Regions from separate parts of the Paenibacillus sp. BAC0078 genome, predicted to be linked through region 2. Evidence: riboswitches for the same ligand, from Rfam matches in the RefSeq annotation. Region 2 holds a riboswitch; each other region holds the start of a gene.
What was found. Region 2 has a riboswitch for cyclic di-AMP ahead of ACX1DY_RS29955 (C40 family peptidase). Riboswitches for the same ligand answer to the same signal wherever they lie in the genome.
Positions count from the first base shown of each region.

Region 1 (4,644 bases), on a different contig from region 2:
CTTCTTCACTTCCGTCTCCAGCTTAAAATCGGCCTGCTTAATGTTCAGTTCCTTCTCGAACTGGGATTCCTTAGCGCGGGCGGCGGTTTCCGCTTCTATGGTGGCCTGATGCGCATCGGCTTTGGCAATGGAGGATTCTTTCGCCGCCTCAGCCTGCTTAATCTGAATGTCGCGTTCCGCTTCCGCCTTTGCAATGCTGGCATCGCGGCGGATACGCTCAATTTCCGGAACCCCCATATTGTCGATATACCCTTTATCGTCGGTAATTTTCTTAATGGTGAAGCTGACCACCTCAAGCCCCATCTTATCGAGGTCCTCCGAGCAGGTCTCCCGCATCTTGCTGTTGATTTCGTCGGGTGTCTTTAGTATGGATTCCACCGTTAATTGCCCGATTAAGCCACGCAAATGGCCTTCCACCGAATGCAGGATAATGGTCTCGCGGTCTTCTTCCGGCCGGTCGATAAACTGCTCGCTGGCAGTCAGAATAGCGGTAGGATCACTTTTGATCTTAATCTGGGCCACCGCCTCCAAGCTGAGCTTGATGCCTTGCCGGGAAAACATCGCCTGCGCCGGGATGACATCAAAGCTCATCAGCATCATGGAGATGGTCTTATTGTTCTGGAAGCCGGGGATGACAAAGGTCCCGCCGCCCTGCACCACTCTTTTTCCGCCGAGACCATACACAATCATCGCTTGATTGGGCGGAACCTTTTTATAAGCGTTCACGATACTGAACAAAGCCAGCAGGATAACAACAACAATTGCCGCGATTAAATAAAGAATAGCCATTTGCTTCGACACTCCCCGTTATTTATTATTGTTCGATTTCCCTCTCAAAGAGGGTTACTGTCGCCATTCCTTTATCCACCTTCAAAATAATCACCCTGTCGCCCTTTGCGAGCTGCTGGCCGGCTTCTGCCCGCACTCCAATGGAGCGCATCGTTCCGTGCAGCACATATTTCATTTCCCCAACCGCTCCATCCACTGCAGAAATACTGATGTAACCAAGCTGCCCCACCTGCTCATAATCCATTTCATTCATGCTGCTGTCATACCGGGTCATTAACCGGGCCAGCACCGCATACATCAGACAGCCCAGCAGTAAAGCAACCACGGTGCAGATCAGCACCACTGCAAGCATATTCATTCCGCTGAACCGGGAAAGCACATAACCAGTGCCGCCCCAGACCGTTACAAACACCATCAGCGGGAGTATGGGCACAAAGCCCGGACCTCCAGCATCGCCGCCTCCCGCATGCAGATGACCCGCCAGGCCATGTCCATGAAATCCGCCGCTGAGAAGGAGCAATAGCCCTACCCAGAAGCACACGATAAATACAGTAACGATAATCTCCCCCTTTCAGGTATTTTAGCTAGTGAATAAAAGCTCTAATTTTCGTTGTTATAAGATTTCAGCTCCTCATACAGACAGCAATTCTCTTCCTGCATGCACAGCAAAAAGACCACAGAAGCGGCAGGGCTCTCCGTGGTCGGTTAAACGATCATGGCGCTCATCCTCTCTCTTCGAGGCTTACGGGGTTAGCTGACGGATTCGGGCAGCGAGATTGCCCTACCTTGCAAGAAGCGCGCTTTTCAGCACGCAGCAAGGATTCACCCCAGGTGAGCAGCTATCTGAGCAAAAGCCGCGTTCACCATTGGTTCCCCCGTTCCCACTACCCGGAATTCAGCCATTTGAGAACAGTTTTATTACATTCAGTTGTTGATTGAATCTTACGCCTGTGGCCGTTTAATGTAAAACGTTGCAGATGGCAAAAGAAGCCAAAGATTGCCTCCCCTTCACGAATGAAGGCGCATTCTTTGGCTTCGCTCTTAAACGGCCGATGATTTGCTCATTTTTGCTTCGTTTCTCGCAAGCAGTCCCATTCGCCCAAAACAAATGCTGTAAATACCATAAACCTTAATATCTTATGGTGTGATATCCTTTTGACTTAAAAACTTCATTAAGTCGTTATTCAACTGTACAATTTCGTTGTTTGCATTACTCGCATAATCAGGCAACATCATATCCTTTACCATGTTCGTCCGTAACCATATCATAAAGAAAAAATCCAAAATCCAATCCGGACATCTAAGCAAAATTTTTATTTTAGACGGATCAATCGCAACACCGGCTTTTTGTACAGCCCTTAAATTCGCTTTCAGAGTGTATGTTATTTTATGTGCCGTTTTTCTGGTTCTAGCTGTTTTGGGGTCAATGATCTTATTATCAATATTCAAAAAGCTAAGCATTGCAATATCCGTTACGGCATGAGTTATTAAATACGCACTCATATCCTTATTTATTACGTAAGGAAGTTTTGCTGTTCTTAATAATCTTGCGAGAGTTTCTATGCGTTCTGTCACTACGCCATTAATTTCTCCGAACATAGTAGCCGCTAATAACTTTGATGGAAATCGAGCGTACAATATTCCATCTTTTATCTGTCCACCAACGCCGGGGAAGGCTGGTAAAAATCTATCCCCTACAATATCCAGCCATGAAGAGAATCCAATTGGATTACTAATCATTGTAACAATATTTTTGCTTTGATTGTCTTTGAGTGCTGACAACGCTGATTCAGATCGATCGTAACGAACTGTAACGAAAATAAAATCATAAATATCATCATTTTCAAGCTCATCAATGACATTTACTTTTATAGTTTTGACCGTACCTTTTTCATTATATTTCAGGCCATTTTCTTTCAATGTATTAAATCGATTAGAACGTGCTAACATAGTAACGTCAAGCCCTGCTTCAATAAATTTAATTGCGTATATGCTCCCTATAACACCTGCACCAAAAATTAAAATTCTATTCTGTTTTACTGACATAAAATCACCCCTATTTATTAACAATTCCTTTTGATCATCAGACAACGTGTTGTATGATGTGATCATAAATCCTTATGATTTCTTCATCAACCATCAGTTTTTTATTATTTGTCGGATGATATTCTTGTTCGCAATAGGAGGATTAAATGAAAAAGCAACCTGAAATAACGGAGAAAACAAAACAAACTTTTATAGATGTTTTTTGTGAGCTATATAGTCAAAAGCCGATTGAAAAAATCTCGATTCAAGAAATTGCGAATAAGTCGGGATATAACCGCAGCACATTTTATCAATACTTTACTGATATTTACGAATTGTTAGACTTTGTTGAGAATGATTTATTGAACTACATAAAAGAAGAATTAGCGAATAAAGCGTTATCTACGCATACTGCTGTTCAAAATCCGCTTCATTGTTTGGAGAAAAGGGAGTATCTCTCGATTCTCAATGCCCTCTTGGGCGATTATGGCAGTATTCGTTTTTTAGAACGCTTGAAAAGAGAAATCACCCTTGATAGCTTGGAATTAAACCTTCCGCAAAACAACTCCATAACGCCATACTTGATTGAGTTTCACATATCAACATCACTTTCTTTATTTCGTCTTTGGCTCCAGCGACAAAAGGATTTATCGCCAGAAGAATTTTTCGAGTTAGTGGAAAACCTATATAAAAAGGGGGTAGCGCCATATTCTAAAAAATGAATCTACTTAAAATTGATAGATGGGTGTGCAATATTTTTGATAATATGCACACTGAAAAAGCCCAGCCAATAAGTTCGTACTAGTGACTGCGCTTATTATATCTTCCAATGGTTACGATAGTCAGCAAAGTGTGGGGCAGAAAAAAACAGTGCTTGTATTCTACATGAAGGATATCCTCTACTACCTGCACATGAGCGAGCGCTAAGCACGTTACATGCTCGTTTTCCTGAATTACTGATTGCTACGGCTTCTCTGCTGTCTGCCATATCGACAAAAGGGGGAAAGTCCAAAGAACGACTAACCGGCGATTGCCGGCGTTCGCCCTCCAAAGCACTATCGTAGAGCAGATGGTTCCTCATAGCTTTGCAAGCCCGCGTCGCGCAAAGTTCTTCCGACATAGCCCAACTCTCGACGTGCAGCGGCATCGTTGACTGTGAACTCACGCCCGATCATGCGTATCATCGAGCGTGAGATCGGCGGATCCCCGTCTTTCCGCGTGACGGCCCAGATAGTGTCGAGCAGCCGGCCAATGGCAGAGGCAAGCCAGTAGGGCATCGAACGCAGCTTATCGATGGACAGGCCCTGTAAGTTCGCGAGCGAGGTGACGAACTCACGGAAAGTCTGCCCTTCCTGGTCTTTGATGAAGAAGGCATGACCGCCTTCTCCGCGTTTAAGAGCGCATTGTATGGCTTCTACCACATTGTCCACGTGGCAGGTTGCAAAAGCGTAGTCGCCGCGGTTGATGAAGGCGAACTGTCCAGACCTGACTGCTTCGGGAAGCCCTTGACTAAACGGATCACCAGGCCCCCAGATAGCCGGCGGGCGAAGCGCGATGGTGCGAAAGCCGGGTTTGTTAGCTGCCAGAACCATTGATTCGGCCCGTGCCTTGCTCGCCAGGTAGGCGGAGAAGTGGCTCGGGAAAATCGGCGTGCTTTCATCAACGTTGCGGATGGGCGTACCGCCATTATCCATGAGGATTCCCGCTGCGCTGATGTAGACGAATGTCTTCGCACCTGCGGACTCGGCTGCCTTCAACAAGGCTACGGTTCCATCAACGTTGGTGCGGAAGAAGGGTTCGCGAGGCCCCGAAAAGCGGAACAGGGCGGCC
Region 1 covers NZ_JBTLRW010000029.1:48,321-52,964, reverse strand. Annotated here, with positions in the region: gene ACX1DY_RS29595 (flotillin family protein) at 1-789, opposite strand, end outside; gene ACX1DY_RS29590 (hypothetical protein) at 815-1,309, opposite strand; cyclic di-AMP (ydaO/yuaA leader) riboswitch at 1,514-1,700, opposite strand; gene ACX1DY_RS29585 (ketopantoate reductase family protein) at 1,927-2,835, opposite strand; gene ACX1DY_RS29580 (TetR/AcrR family transcriptional regulator) at 2,982-3,536, shown strand; gene ACX1DY_RS29575 (NAD-dependent epimerase/dehydratase family protein) at 3,870-4,644, opposite strand, start outside.
Region 1: another riboswitch for cyclic di-AMP. It lies ahead of ACX1DY_RS29590 (hypothetical protein); the one in region 2 lies ahead of ACX1DY_RS29955 (C40 family peptidase).

Region 2 (4,644 bases):
CCATGCCCGCAAATGGCTACGGCAGTATGACCTTAACCGATCTGCGGACCTCAGAGGGCATCTCGCTCATGCAGCGGCTGCAATATGTTCAGCCGGACGACGGCAATGTGAATGACAAAACACTGGTAAAAGTACACCTCCCGCAGCCGGTGAACGGCGGAGAAAGTGTCACACTCAAGCTAAGATTTGACGTCCAGTTGCCCAAAATATTCGCCCGTATGGGGGTATCCGGCAATTTTGTAATGGCAGGGCAATGGTTCCCCAAAATCAGCGTGTATGAGCCTGCCGGTACCCGTGGCGTGAAGCAGGAGGGCTGGAATCTGCATCAATATCACGGCACCTCCGAGTTCTACAGCGACTTTGGCATTTATAACGTAACCCTGTCTGTTCCCTCCAACTATATAGTTGCCGCAACTGGCTTTCCGGTAAAAAACCCCAGGTTGAAGCAGGATCAGAAGATCTACCAGTTCTACGCCGATGATGTCCATGATTTCGCTTGGGCGGCCTCCCCCGACTTTGTGGTCGCAGAAGAAGCCTTCTCCACCGCTGAGGTGCCTGGTGTAAGGATCAAGCTCTATCTGGACCCGTTGCACAAGGACCTGCAGGAGCGTTACTTCCAGGCCGCCAAAGCTGCTCTGAGCGCCTTCAGCAAATGGTACGGCCCTTATCCTTACTCGACGCTCAGCATCGTTGTTCCTCCCAAAGGGGGGAATGGGGCCGGCGGGATGGAATACCCCACACTTATCACCGCTGCCGCTGCAGGTGACGATGCTCCGGGCACCCAGCTTGAACGTACGGTTATCCATGAAATCGGGCATCAGTTTTTTTACGGTATGGTAGCGAACAATGAATTTGAGGAAGCCTGGCTGGATGAGAGCTTCACCTCTTATGCAGAAGACCGGCTGATGGAGCAGGAATACGGAGTGATCTCCAACTTTCCGCTGCAGACCAGCCTGGTGACCTCTCCCCAGCCGCTTAATCTGGAGACCTGGAAATATGCCGGAGATGATTCCTACACCCGCAACGTGTACATCCGGGGCAAGCTGGTGCTGAAGGATATGGAGAAGCAGGTGGGTACCAAAACAATGGACAGCATTCTGTCCGCCTACGCGCGCAAATACCGTTTCCATCATCCTTCCACCGCCGATTTTCAGAAAGTTGTGGAAAAGGTGACCACAAAATCATGGCAAGCCTACTTCGATCAATATATCTACAGCGGCGGTGCGCCTGACTTTGCCGTAGATAACATCACAATTGCCATGAAAAAAACAGGGACAGAACCCCCCCGCTATGAATCATCGGTGGAAGTCAGCAACAAAGGAAGCCGTTATGGGGAGGTTCCAATAAAGTTCATGTTCTCGGACGGGTACACCGTTCAAAAATATTGGAGCGGGGAAGAGAAGAACACTACAATTCAGCTATCCTACAAAGCACCGCTTATCTCGGCAGAGATTGATCCGGCGCACTCCATTCTGCTTGAGAGCAAGCATCTTAATAACTTTAGACTGTCGGAGCTGCGGCCAGCTACACTCTCACGTTGGACGCTTAGCATAACTAACCTGCTTGAAAACCTGCTCGGAACTCTTGTCTGGTGAGGTGAAGAATTGTGAAGAGAGCGATAACCCGCGGCTGGCACAGCATGAAAGAGCAATTTTATATTCTGATTCTGTTATTTATCTACCGGCTGTTCTGGAGCTATTTCATGTACAAGTTCATCAAGGACGCTGTCATCTCGGTGCTGCTGCGTTATCCCGATCAATATGCTGGCGGCAGCGCAATAGGCAGACTCCTGTATTATATCGAGGGACAGCTTGCTCTAGGCAACGATCCTGATGTGCAGCGCTGGCTGTGGATGCTTCTCCTACTTAGCGCAGTGCGGCTGCTGGTCTCCCCCTTTATCCGGGCGGGACTGCTGCATGAACTGCATCAGGAACGCAAAGGAGAGCGTGGAATGTTCTTTTTCCCGGGTATGAGACGGTATGGGCTTCCGGTCCTGCTGTTCAGCATAGCGGAATGGGTGCTTGCGTTCCTGCCTCTGTACTGGCTGCTGCCCAAAATGTACGGCCTCCTGCTAAATGGCATCCTTGATTATAAAATGCTGCTCAAGCTCGTTCCCTATATTCTGGTCTGGCTATTATATCTTTTCTTTATCCGCAAGCTGCTGCTGTACATGCAGTTCGGCTATACCGCCGGAACTGGCATATTCTCCTCCCTGCTGGTTTGCCTGAAAGTGCTGCTGCCATCTATAGGCGTATCCGTCCTGATGGGTGCCGGCGGGCTGGCGGTGTTGCTTATTTGCGGATTGTCAGCGATATTCAGCCCTGGACTGCCCGCATTTCTCCTTAAGCAGCTCTCCCCCCTTCCAACCACTCTGTTCAAAATGTGGGGGACAGCCGCACAATATCACCTCTGGTCCAGTAAAACATTTCCACAATAATTACACTGCCTGATCGGCATAATAACAAGAGTCACTGCTTCTCTAGGGGGAGCGTGACTCTTTTCTTGTGTACCTGCGCATGCGGCAAATCTTACCTATTTGCAAAATAGCAGACCCTCTGGTACAATGATGCCTGTACCACTAGTAACAATTTTGTAATCTTTGCAGAAATGTTTGTCACATCTGGTTTATGCTTCGCAGCATTTGAGATTGTCGATTTGTCACTGTTCGGTGCATAATACGCCAAATTCCCTGCACCGGGAAGTGGGGGAACCATTTTTTGGGTGAATTGATCTCGCTTTAGAGGGGTCATAGGGGAACCTTCTACCGAATCCTTAAGCTAACCTCGCCGGCCTTGGAAGGAGTACATCTTTTGAAAAGTCACAATTTTAAGAAAAAATGCACCGCAGCAGCATTAGGGCTGGTAATGGTATTCACGCTGGGAGCTGGCAGCGCTTTCGCGGATTCCAAAATGGACAATGTGATCACAAAAACACTGGGAACTACATATAAAACCGGGGGCACCAGCACTGCCGGCTTCGATTGTTCCGGATTCACCTCTTATGTGTTCAAAAACGTAGGTCTTACCTTGCCTCGCACATCGAAAGCGCAATTTAAGGTCGGAACTGCCGTATCACGCAACAATTTGCGTTCGGGCGATCTGGTATTCTTTAACACTTTGGGCAGTGGGATTTCCCATGTCGGGATTTATGTTGGCAACGGAAAATTCGCACAATCCTCCAGTTCACGCGGAGTGACCATAACTTCGATGAGTCAAGCCTACTGGGCCAACCGCTATGTTGGCGCCAAACGCGTGATGAGCACAACAGCTTATCAGGCTGTCGCTTACGATTGATTATCCCCGCTGACAATGACAACCTCTAACAACTAAATGTAGCTTATACAAACCCGGAAGCTGATTATTGCCGTAATCAGCCTTCCGGGTTTTTCCTTTTTGCTCTATATGTCAATAAACCTATCGTAAATCTGACCTGACATGTTATTGTAAGCCCTTTATAATAAATTAAACTCACAAAAATCGCAAAAAATATGCAAGAATATGTTTTTAGTGATTGCCAAGTGCTTCCTTCTTTGTTACAATAATCGCAGTGAGTTGATAGTAACATTTTTGTAATTATTCAAAGCAGTTTTACAAAAGTTTTGTCATGTATAGATCCGTAAGCTAATCCTAATCAACAGTCGTGCCGAGTTCCCTAATCATTAGGGGAACGGGGGAACCGATTTTGGGTGAATTGACCTCCTATTCACAGAGGGGTCATAGGGGACCTTCAACCGAACCCTTAAGCTAACCTCGTAGGCATTTGGAAGGGGTATTTACTTTTGAAGAAGAAGCTAGCAGCAGCACTACTGAGCTTTTCCATTGTTCTTACTATCGGAGCAGGAAGCGCTTTCGCGGATTCCAAAATGGATCAGGTTATCGACAAAGCCATCGGAACCAAGTATGTATCCGGCGGTATCTCGACAAACGGTTTTGATTGCTCCGGATTTACAATGTACGTTTTTGATAAGATCGGCATCAACCTTCCTCACCAATCCGGCTCCCAATATCAGATGGGCACAGCCGTTTCCCGTGACAGTATCAGACCGGGAGATCTTGTATTCTTCAATACAAGCGGAAGAGGTGTATCCCACGTCGGCATTTATGTCGGTGACGGCAAATTCGCACATGCATCGTCCAAACGCGGCGTAACTGTTAGTTCGCTGAATGACAGCTACTACGTTAACCGCTACGTTGGCGCCAAACGGATTATGAGCACAGATGCTTATCAGTCTGTAGCCTCCGATTCCCAAGACAACGACGATGTGCAATAAAATGTCATAAGGCAAGCTCTTCTCCAGGATTTTATCGAAATCTTGGAGAAGAGCTTGTTTTTTTGTCTACATTAAATACTTACCCCTTCAATATATTAACTTCCCCTTAAAGTTTGTGCATCGGAAAGAGACTGTATTGTATATAATTAAATAAATAATGTTTTGTTGTCTTGAAAGGAGGTCGGTGGCCTTATGATGAGTTCCCCGGTAACTTTTCACGTTGTGCCTATGGAAGCCACGCATGCCGCAGAAATCTGCGAATGGAATTACAAGCCCCCGTACAACATCTACGGATGGATGCCCTGGGAGCAAATGCAGGCTTTGGAAATTGAATTCGGTGATCCGCGGCTGCGAAGCGAACAATACGTCTCCGT
Region 2 covers NZ_JBTLRW010000031.1:16,805-21,448, reverse strand. Annotated here, with positions in the region: gene ACX1DY_RS29970 (M1 family metallopeptidase) at 1-1,595, shown strand, start outside; gene ACX1DY_RS29965 (hypothetical protein) at 1,607-2,437, shown strand; cyclic di-AMP (ydaO/yuaA leader) riboswitch at 2,669-2,807, shown strand; gene ACX1DY_RS29960 (C40 family peptidase) at 2,865-3,293, shown strand; cyclic di-AMP (ydaO/yuaA leader) riboswitch at 3,631-3,773, shown strand; gene ACX1DY_RS29955 (C40 family peptidase) at 3,779-4,270, shown strand; gene ACX1DY_RS29950 (GNAT family N-acetyltransferase) at 4,463-4,644, shown strand, end outside.

Region 3 (4,644 bases), on a different contig from region 2:
CCGGAGGGCTCGACCTGGCTTGGCGCGCTGCAAACGTTATTGCTGGGTGTCGGATTATTGGGCTGCTGCATGGCCTTCTTGAGGTTTACTAAGGGCGGCAAGGGCAAGCGCTGAGACGAAATAGAGAGAGCTGCGGCATTCTGCCGCAGCTCTCTGCCTGCCGTTAAGGAAACTATGATTTTCGTCTGTTGATGTAACCTTGAAAAGATAAATGTGTGCCTTAACAACGGCAGAAATGCTGCTGTTGAAGTGCAGATGGCTGGTTTGTTCAGGAACAACGGCAGAAATACCGTTGTTAAGGCGCAGATGGCCGACTTGTTCAGAAACAACGGCAGAAATACCGTTGTTGAGGTGCAGATGGCTGGTTTGTTCAGAAACAACGGCAGAAATACCGTTGTTAAGGCACAGGTGGCTAATTAGTTCATATGCTTACGCTCCTCACCCGGCGGTCAAGCTGGATTTCGGCAGTAAGTTCTCCTGCGCCGCCATCTGTTCGCGCACCTGTCTGAGCTGTACCTTAAGGGCGGGCACACTCCGCTGAAGAATGGCGCTGATTTCAGGCAGGGGGAGCTTAAGACCGTAGCGGAGCGCCTGAACAAGCCGGTTTTCCCAAGACAGCATATTTGCATAGCAGGGCTTGTGGGTTTGTGCAAGCCGGGAGCATTGCTGGATGCATTCACGGTAAGCGTCATGGGAGAAGGCAAGCGGGTCTAAACGCTTTTGCAGGTAAGACTCATAGAGTGCTGCGAAGGTCTTCACCACAGCCTCCTCCGCCTCGGTTCCCTGCCCGAGCAGCAGGCTGCTGAGTGCATAGACGCTCCTGCTGTATTTCTGAACATACTTCGTGTATCCGGCTGCGACAGCCGGCTGATGCGATAAGGGGTCAGGCATAATCTCACGGTCCTCTCTGAATATGAAATCTATAATATCGAGTAATAAGCGATGGATTTGTCGATGAGCTCCGCCGTGTCCAGATCTGGCCAGCTCCGCTGGTGCAGCAGGCTTCCCGAAGGCTTATAATACATCCGCCCCGTACTTGAGCCGTTGCCTGCGGCAGCCGCATGAAGCCGCGAGTCTGTCTGGATATGGCCAGACAGCACTTTTCCCTGCAGCTTTGCTTTTAAATCGAGCAGGGCTGTCTGTACCATCTCCCGCTGTGTCTGTTCCCATTCCGGGCTCAGGCGGCGGACGATCTCGATGGCTTCATCCAGCCGGCAATGCCGGATGGTGCGCAGGAAGCTGCTCCATTTCATCAAGTCAAATTCCGTATCATCTGCGCATAATATGCCTTGGGCCAGGCTGCAACCTGCCTTGCAGGTAAGCCTCAGAATGCCGAAGCGGGAGTTCCCGGACGATTCCGGGCCGCAAAAGGCAGGCCAAGGAGCATTGAATACAAACACCTCAATACGTGACAGCCTGCGCTGCTCCATTTCAGCTTTCCTCCTCAAAATTCCCTAAGTCTTAAGCCATTGTATCCTCCAAATCAGCTTATGCGGGTACAACAAAAAACCGCAGCAGAGGAGGACCTCTGCTGCGGCTCCGGTACAGGCTTAAATAAGCCTGGCGCAAAAGCGTGGCGGATCAGGATCTCTCTCTTTACGCTTACGAGGTTAGCTGTCGGATTCGGACGGTGAGAGTCGCCCTACCCTGTGAGACCGCATCTGTGCAGTCCCCTTAGGATTCACCCCAAGTAGGCTTTTCGCCTGGTGGTTCCCCCGTTTCCTGCTTGGCAGGAATTCAGCGTTTATGTAACTTTTCATGAATTACTTTCAAAACGAATCATACTACTTCGGGCAGGTCTTTGTAAAAAAGGAAAAGGGAGGGCAGCGGCAAGCTTTCATTGAATTGCGGGGATTGGGTGTAATTAATTGGCTAAAAGCATATATGTTGACGTTTATCGGCCCGTTATCTCGCTCGCACGCTGTTTTTCATTTTTAGGGGAAAAGGAGCCGGGTGATGGGGGATTATGACAAAGAAAAAGGGTCCCCGGTTGCTGCCGGATTCCCTTTTGTATATCAGCACTTTTATTTCGCGGCGGCTTCGATCAGCACTTTAAGCTCGGGAAGGTTGAAGCCTTTGACAGCATGTTCTCCCGATACAGTAACAGGAACGCCCATGAACCCAAGCTCCTCTACTTCCTCCTGATAAGCTGTGCTCGTCATAACATCTCTAACCTCAAAAGGAACGCCCTGTTCCGTCAGCAGCTGCTTCACCTGGTTGCAATCACTGCAGTTCGCAGTGGAGTACACGATAACGGATTCGCTCATTGGTTCACAGCTTCCTTGATGGCATCGCGGGTGATTTTCCAGTGGGAGGTATTCCAGCGGACTTCGCTGTCTTCCAGCAGAAAAATTTGCGGAGATTCATGCTTGATGCCGAAATCCTCGGCAATCTGGTTCGAGACCGGACGGTCCTCAATCACATGAACCACGGCTGCCGGAGTGCCGGAGTCCTGGACGTAGGCTTGAAATTCCTCATTTGCTTTGGCGCTGATCGGGCAGGTAGTGCTATGTTTGAAGAGCAGCTTCTTGCCGGGCTGTTCCACGTATTGATGCAGTTCATCCAGGGTATGGATTTGTTGAATGGACACCTTGAATCACCTTCCTGAGTATGATATCCCTGATTGTAACATAGTTCAAAATTAAATCAAAAGGGAGATTAAGCAGTCTTGTCCGGGAAAATACAGTCCTGTACAGGACATTGTAAAAATATAGGCGCCATGCTAAGGTGAAGGGAATGCGGGCAGTGCTTGTTACTTATACCTCAGGAGAGGGAGTGTCCATCTCATGATTAGAATTGCATGTGTTACCGGTGCTGACCGTGGACTCGGATTCTTCCTTGTACGCTGGCTCCTTGAGAATAAATATACGGTTTTTGCCGGTAAATATATGGCGGAGCCCGGAGAGCTTGCGGCGCTGAAAGAACAATACCCGGAGCGCTTGAAGCTGATCCCGCTTGATATCGGCAGCAGCGAAAGTGTGAAAAGCGCGGCACGCAGCATTGCCGGCAGCACCGGGCATGTGGATCTGATTATCAACAATGCCGGTATTATTCAAAGCGCGGATGATGCCACGATACTCGTTGATATGGATGACGCCTCAATGGCCCATTTATATAATGTAAATACGCTCGGCGCTTTACGGGTCAGCAACGCCCTAATGGGCCTGCTGCTGCAGGGCAAGCAAAAACTGATTGTGAATATATCCTCCGAAGCCGGCAGCATCAGCCGTAATCGGAGGATTAATATGTACGGATATTGCATGTCCAAAGCAGCGCTCAATATGCAATCCTCCCTCATGCACAACCATCTGCGGGTGATGGGCGGCCAAGTCATGGTTTTTCATCCCGGCTGGCTGCAGACTTATATGAGCGGCGAGAAGGATGAGGGAGCCCCGATACCCCCGGAAGAGTCCGCCCGCAAAATTATGAATATTGTGCAGGAGCACAAGAAATACATAGGCGAGGAGCCGGCTTATCTCGATCTTGATGGAAATCCTTGGCCCTGGTAGCCTATTTTCCTCTGAAAAGAACTTAAAAAATCCAACCGCAGCTTAAGGCTTCGGTTGGATTTTTTGGTGCGCTATGCGTGGCGATCGGCGTGAAGTCCCAGCAGGAGACACTTCCGAAACCTCGCCTCGTTCCGAGCACGCTGTGATCAGGATCAGCAAAGCTAAAGTAAGCGGCAGCACGGTCATTCATTTAAAAGTCAACATATCTGGTTAGTTCACTCCCTATAAGCAGCGGTTTTCACTCTTGAATATGCAAGGCTCGATTTGATATAATCCATAGTAAATACAGTTAATTACTCGACATTATAGTCAAAAAAAGAGGTGGCAAAGAAATGATCAGATACCGCAATCATGATTTCATGTGTACTTCCGAAATCACGCTGGGATTGATCAGCGGCAAATGGAAGCCCTTAATTCTGGGCCATTTATCGCAACAAACCTACCGATTCAATGAACTACTGCGATTGATGCCCGGAGCCACGCAAAAAATGCTAACGATACAGCTAAGAGATCTGGAAAACGCCGGATTAATCACCCGAAAAGTATATGCCGTCGTTCCGCCAAAGGTAGAATACTCGCTTACCGATATGGGAAAAAAGCTTATGGCCATCTTAGTCCAGCTCTGCGACTTTGGCGCCGATTATATATGGGCATTTCCGGAAGAGGATCAGACGGCCGCAGAGCAGCGCGCGTAACCTCCTCGACAGCCGGCCTCTTACCGTAAACTTAGGAAACTCCGCGATGAAGCAGAAATTTTGCGCCGAATTGTTTGCCCGCCCGAAGCGACGCCGCCACTTCATCCGCCCGGTCACTGTCGATGACAACGACGTTTTGCGGGAACAGTTTGCCAAGCAGCCCCAATAAGAGAGGTGTATTCCCTTCGGCCGAAACATAGTGTATGCCTTCCCGGCTGCTGTCCACCAGGCCGGGAAGGGCTAATATATCGGCGGCGGCGTACTCAAGCCACCCGGAACGGTTCTCCGTCCCAGCTGTGGATTCTGCGGTTGCGGGAATGGCGGCCTCGGGACGGTACATGTAGCGCTGCCCCCGCAAAGCCTGCCCGACATCCACACGATATTCGCAGCTTCCCTCAAAATCAGTCAGACGCAGCACCAACGAAGCACGGCCCGGCTCA
Region 3 covers NZ_JBTLRW010000030.1:562-5,205, forward strand. Annotated here, with positions in the region: gene ACX1DY_RS29600 (hypothetical protein) at 1-114, shown strand, start outside; gene ACX1DY_RS29605 (hypothetical protein) at 265-420, shown strand; gene ACX1DY_RS29610 (hypothetical protein) at 439-891, opposite strand; gene ACX1DY_RS29615 (hypothetical protein) at 921-1,430, opposite strand; cyclic di-AMP (ydaO/yuaA leader) riboswitch at 1,586-1,753, opposite strand; gene ACX1DY_RS29620 (glutaredoxin family protein) at 2,025-2,267, opposite strand; gene ytxJ (bacillithiol system redox-active protein YtxJ) at 2,264-2,590, opposite strand; gene ACX1DY_RS29630 (SDR family oxidoreductase) at 2,787-3,509, shown strand; gene ACX1DY_RS29635 (winged helix-turn-helix transcriptional regulator) at 3,842-4,204, shown strand; gene ACX1DY_RS29640 (hypothetical protein) at 4,236-4,644, opposite strand, start outside.
Region 3: another riboswitch for cyclic di-AMP. It lies ahead of ACX1DY_RS29615 (hypothetical protein); the one in region 2 lies ahead of ACX1DY_RS29955 (C40 family peptidase).

Region 4 (4,644 bases), on a different contig from region 2:
GTACGACATGATTCACTATTATAATCGTTTTTTCTTATTATTTCTAATATTATTATTTGAAGGAGTTGATTTCATGAAGCAGCCGCTGACGGAAGAGAAGGTCTTTAAGGACCCGGTTCACAATTATGTTCATGTTCAGGATACGATTATCTGGCGATTGATTAACACCAAAGAATTTCAGCGACTGCGGCGGATTCGCCAGCTTGGCACCTCTTATCTGACCTTTCATGGCGCTGAACACAGCCGTTTTTCCCATTCGCTTGGGGTCTACGAAATTACACGCCGGATTATCTCTCAGTTCGAACGAAGCGGATACAAAGATTGGATGCCGGAGGAAAGCCTGCTCACCCTCTGTGCGGCGCTGCTGCATGATTTGGGGCATGGCCCGTTCTCCCATTCTATAGAAGAAGCTTTTGAAATGAACCATGAAGACTGGACCTGCAGGATCATTCAGGAGGATACGGAAATTACCGCTATTCTGCGTGAAGTGGAAGGGGATTTTCCGCAAAAGGTCGCCTCAGTAATATCGAAGACGTATGAGCATGAAATTGTCGTTAATCTGGTGTCAGGGCCGCTGGATGCCGACCGCATGGATTATTTGCTCCGAGATGCGTATTATACAGGGGTGAATTACGGAACCATTGATATTGACCGTATTCTGAGAATGCTGCGTCCCTATAATGGCCGGGTTGTCGTCAAAGAGTCGGGGATGCATGCGATTGAGGATTATTTGATGTCGCGCTATCAGATGTATTGGCAGGTTTATTTCCATCCGGTTACACGCAGCTCGGAGATTATATTGCGGCAGATTTTCCGCAGGGCCAAAGAGCTTTTCCGGGAAGGCTATTCTTTCCGCTTCATGATTGAGCCCTTGAGTGATTTGTTCCGTGGTGAGGTGAGCGTGGAGCAGTACCTGCTTTTGGATGAGGCTCTGGTCCAGACAGCCTTCATGCAGTGGACACTGGAAGAGGACAGAACGTTAAGCGACTTGTGCAACCGATTTATTCATCGTAGACTGTATAAATATGTAGAGATGGAAAATCTCAATTCAGAGAAGATTGGCGAAATTCGCCGCAGCTTTGCAGAGGCTGGATTGGATGCCGATTACGATCTGGAAATTGATTTTCCGACAGATCTCCCCTATGATGTTTTCCGTCCGGGCGAGGGCTTTGACAGCAAGCAAATTCTGCTCCTTGACCGGCATGATAAGCTCAGGGAAATTTCCGAAGTATCGGATATCGTCCGTTCGATCAGCGGGATACACCGCGGCAGGCATCACCTGTATTTCCCGCAGGACAAGCTGCAGAAGGCTCTCCCACGGCTGCCTCTGTCCATCGTTAAAATTTTTGACAAATAATACGAAAATTTATGGAATTCATCATAGAAATCACAAACGAAAGGATGAGAAGAAATGCAGCTATTCGACACTCACACCCATCTCGATGCTCCACAATTCGACGAGGACCGTGAGGAGGTTATTGCCCGGGCGGTAGAGGCTGGTGTCAGCAAGATGATTAACATCGGGTTCAACCGGGAAACGATTCCAACAACGATGAAATTGGCTGAGACTTATGATTATATTTATGCAGCCGTCGGCTGGCATCCTGTGGATGCCATTGACATGAAAGACGGTGATCTCGACTGGATCGCCTCGCTGTGCAGCCATAAAAAGGTGGTCGCCATTGGGGAAATCGGACTGGATTATTACTGGGACACCTCCCCGAAAGAAATTCAGCATGAGGTGTTCCGCAAACAAATTGGACTTGCCCGGGAGCTGAAGATGCCAATCTGTATTCATAACCGCGATGCGCATGAGGATGTGGTGCGGATTTTGCGGGAAGAGAAGGCGAATGAAGTTGGCGGTGTGATGCATTCGTTTTCCGGGAGCTGGGAAACAGCCAAAATGTGTCTCGATCTCGGCTTTCACCTGTCCTTTGGCGGACCTGTTACTTTCAAGAATGCAAGGGTACCTAAAGAGGTGCTTGCCCAGACTCCGCTGGACCGGCTTTTGATCGAAACCGACTCGCCATATTTGACGCCTCACCCCTTCCGGGGCAAACGAAATGAGAGTGCTCATGTGAAGCTGGTGGCTGAAGCGGCGGCGGCAATAAAAGGGATTGATTTACAAAAAATGGCGGAAATTACGTATGCGAACGCGCTGGAACGATTTGGGATAGTCTGAAATCGAGAGAAAATCGGGTGAAAAAAGAAGTATATCCGATATATTAAACTTTTTTAACACAAAATCAACTGATTATTACAATATTTTAATGATTTTTTTGCTTAAACGTGCTTGAATCGCGCTTTACAACATGCATCAAAACAGGATATCATCTTTTCAGTGCAGTGAGCTGTTGTTACTGTGACAGTCACTATTTCATGGATCGTCTCGCTGAGTCTCCGTATGGAGAACGGGGGAACCAATATTGCTCTGCCGCATGTCCGTACATAGAGTACAACACAGAAATGCCGCAGACAGTATTCGATTTCTTCACGGGTCTTTGGGGTGAATTTGAGGGCAACCGCCGTGAGCGGGTGACCTAAGATAGGGCGTCTCTCTTATGCCCGAACCCGACAGCTAACCCCGTAAGCGCTAGTAAGAGAGGAAACCTCGTGCAAAAGCATTCCCGCGTATTCTGACACCCGGAGAGCCACGAAAGAGTCCTCTATGAACTCTTTTGGGCTTTTTTTGTTATGAATAATGCGAATTCTCCCGGCATACTGTTATATAACAGGTACCTGGAGCAGCTATGCCGAGCAGGCGATCCATGAGCAGGAAACGCTAAAGCAATGCGGGCGTATCCTGTGGTAATCTCAAACCTAGTTTCGTCAGAAATGATACAGTCATCTTAAGATATACAACTTGGACGACGGGGCTATGTAAGGAGGATGGAGAGAATGGGCGTATTCCAACCAGAAGTATCCCATGATTCGCAATCATCCAGCAGGTCTTTCGCATTACGGTTGAAGCAAGTGAATCCTCGCGTACTTTCGCTTGCAGGTGTGGTGTCAATTATTATCGCGCTGATAATTCTGCTGTACGTACACGGTCAAAGCATTAAAGAAATAACGTTAGTCATAGACGGAAAAGTACAGAAGCTTGAGACGCGGGAAGCGCTACTCAGCGATGTGCTGGCAAAGGAACAAATTTCGCTGCAGCCGCATGATGCTTTATCCATTGGCCTTAGTGATGAAATAAAAGACGGCGACCGTGTCGTGATTAACCGTGCGCAGGCGTTTAGCCTTACCGCAGACGGAGCAACAAAGACGTTATATACGACCGAAGACACCATCGGTCAGGCCATTGACAAACTGGGCATCAGCCTGGAGAGTTATGACAAGATTTATCCTTCGCTTGAAACCGCAGTTACTGCTGACATGGAAGTCAAAATTGTCCGTATCAACAAACAAGTTGTACAGCGGACAGCAAGTTTACCTTTCCGGGTAATCAAGACAGCAGACCCCTCCCTGACCAAGGGAACCGTAAGAGTGGCGCAAGCGGGTAAACCAGGCGTAATGGTTCAGCATATCGAGAAGATCTATCGAGACGGTAAGCTGGCTTCAATGCGTATGGTTGGCAAGGAAGTACAGACGGTAACCAAAGACAAGATTATTGCCGTTGGTATCAAAGCTCTTCCCAAGCCTGCAGTAGCTACAGTAACTCCCAAACCAAAAACTACCTCCAAATCATCCAAAGTCAGCGCAAACAGCAATAACGTCATTACTAAGGCAGGCGTAGATTTCGAATACAAAAGAGTGATCAAAAATGTATCCATGACGGCTTATTCTTCTGAAGAGCCTGGTATTGGTACACGTACCGCCTCCGGCACACGCGTAACGGAAGGTCGGACCATTGCTGTTGACCCGAATGTAATACCTATCGGCTGGTGGGTGTACATTGAGGGATTAGGGTTTCGCCGTGCAGAGGATACCGGCGGTGCCATCAAAGGCAACAAGGTGGATGTCTATTACGATTCACTGAGCCATGCCCGTAACTTTGGCCGCAAATCCCGGACGATCTATGTCATTGGGCCTGTGAAGCCGGAGCTGAATTAGGCGGCCTAAGTCTTTTGCAAATTAGCGGTTTATAAGATATAGTGATGGTAGCACTTTTGGAATGGATCAAAGAGCTGCCGCTCATCACTTATACATTCTTTAGCCAAAAAGAAGGGGAGCGATCCTCTTCTTTTTGCGTTGCAGACGATAAAGGAGTAAAGGAAATATGATCAAGGAACTAATTGTTGTGGAAGGCAAAAGCGATACGGTCGCGGTGAAGCGCGCGGTAGATGCGGACACGATTGAGACTGGCGGTTCGGCTGTCGACCGCAAGGTGATCGCCAAGATTCAGCTAGCGATGGAACGCAGAGGGGTTATTATTCTTACAGACCCTGATCATGCCGGTGAACGCATCCGCAAGATTGTCTCTTCGAAGGTTCCGGGCTGCAAGCACGCGTTCATCCCCGAGAAGGACGCTACCCGTAAAGGCGACATCGGAGTTGAAAATGCCTCCCCGGGGGCGATCCGTCATGCGCTCGAGCATGTCCACACCTCCTTCGAAGGTGCCCCGGCCCTGATTGGGCTGGATGACCTGATGGCTGCCGGGATGATGGTGCATGCCCAGGCTGCAGAGCGGAGAATGGCGCT
Region 4 covers NZ_JBTLRW010000028.1:47,375-52,018, reverse strand. Annotated here, with positions in the region: gene ACX1DY_RS29270 (HD domain-containing protein) at 74-1,357, shown strand; gene ACX1DY_RS29265 (TatD family hydrolase) at 1,412-2,182, shown strand; cyclic di-AMP (ydaO/yuaA leader) riboswitch at 2,381-2,608, shown strand; gene ACX1DY_RS29260 (ubiquitin-like domain-containing protein) at 2,899-4,056, shown strand; gene rnmV (ribonuclease M5) at 4,223-4,644, shown strand, end outside.
Region 4: another riboswitch for cyclic di-AMP. It lies ahead of ACX1DY_RS29260 (ubiquitin-like domain-containing protein); the one in region 2 lies ahead of ACX1DY_RS29955 (C40 family peptidase).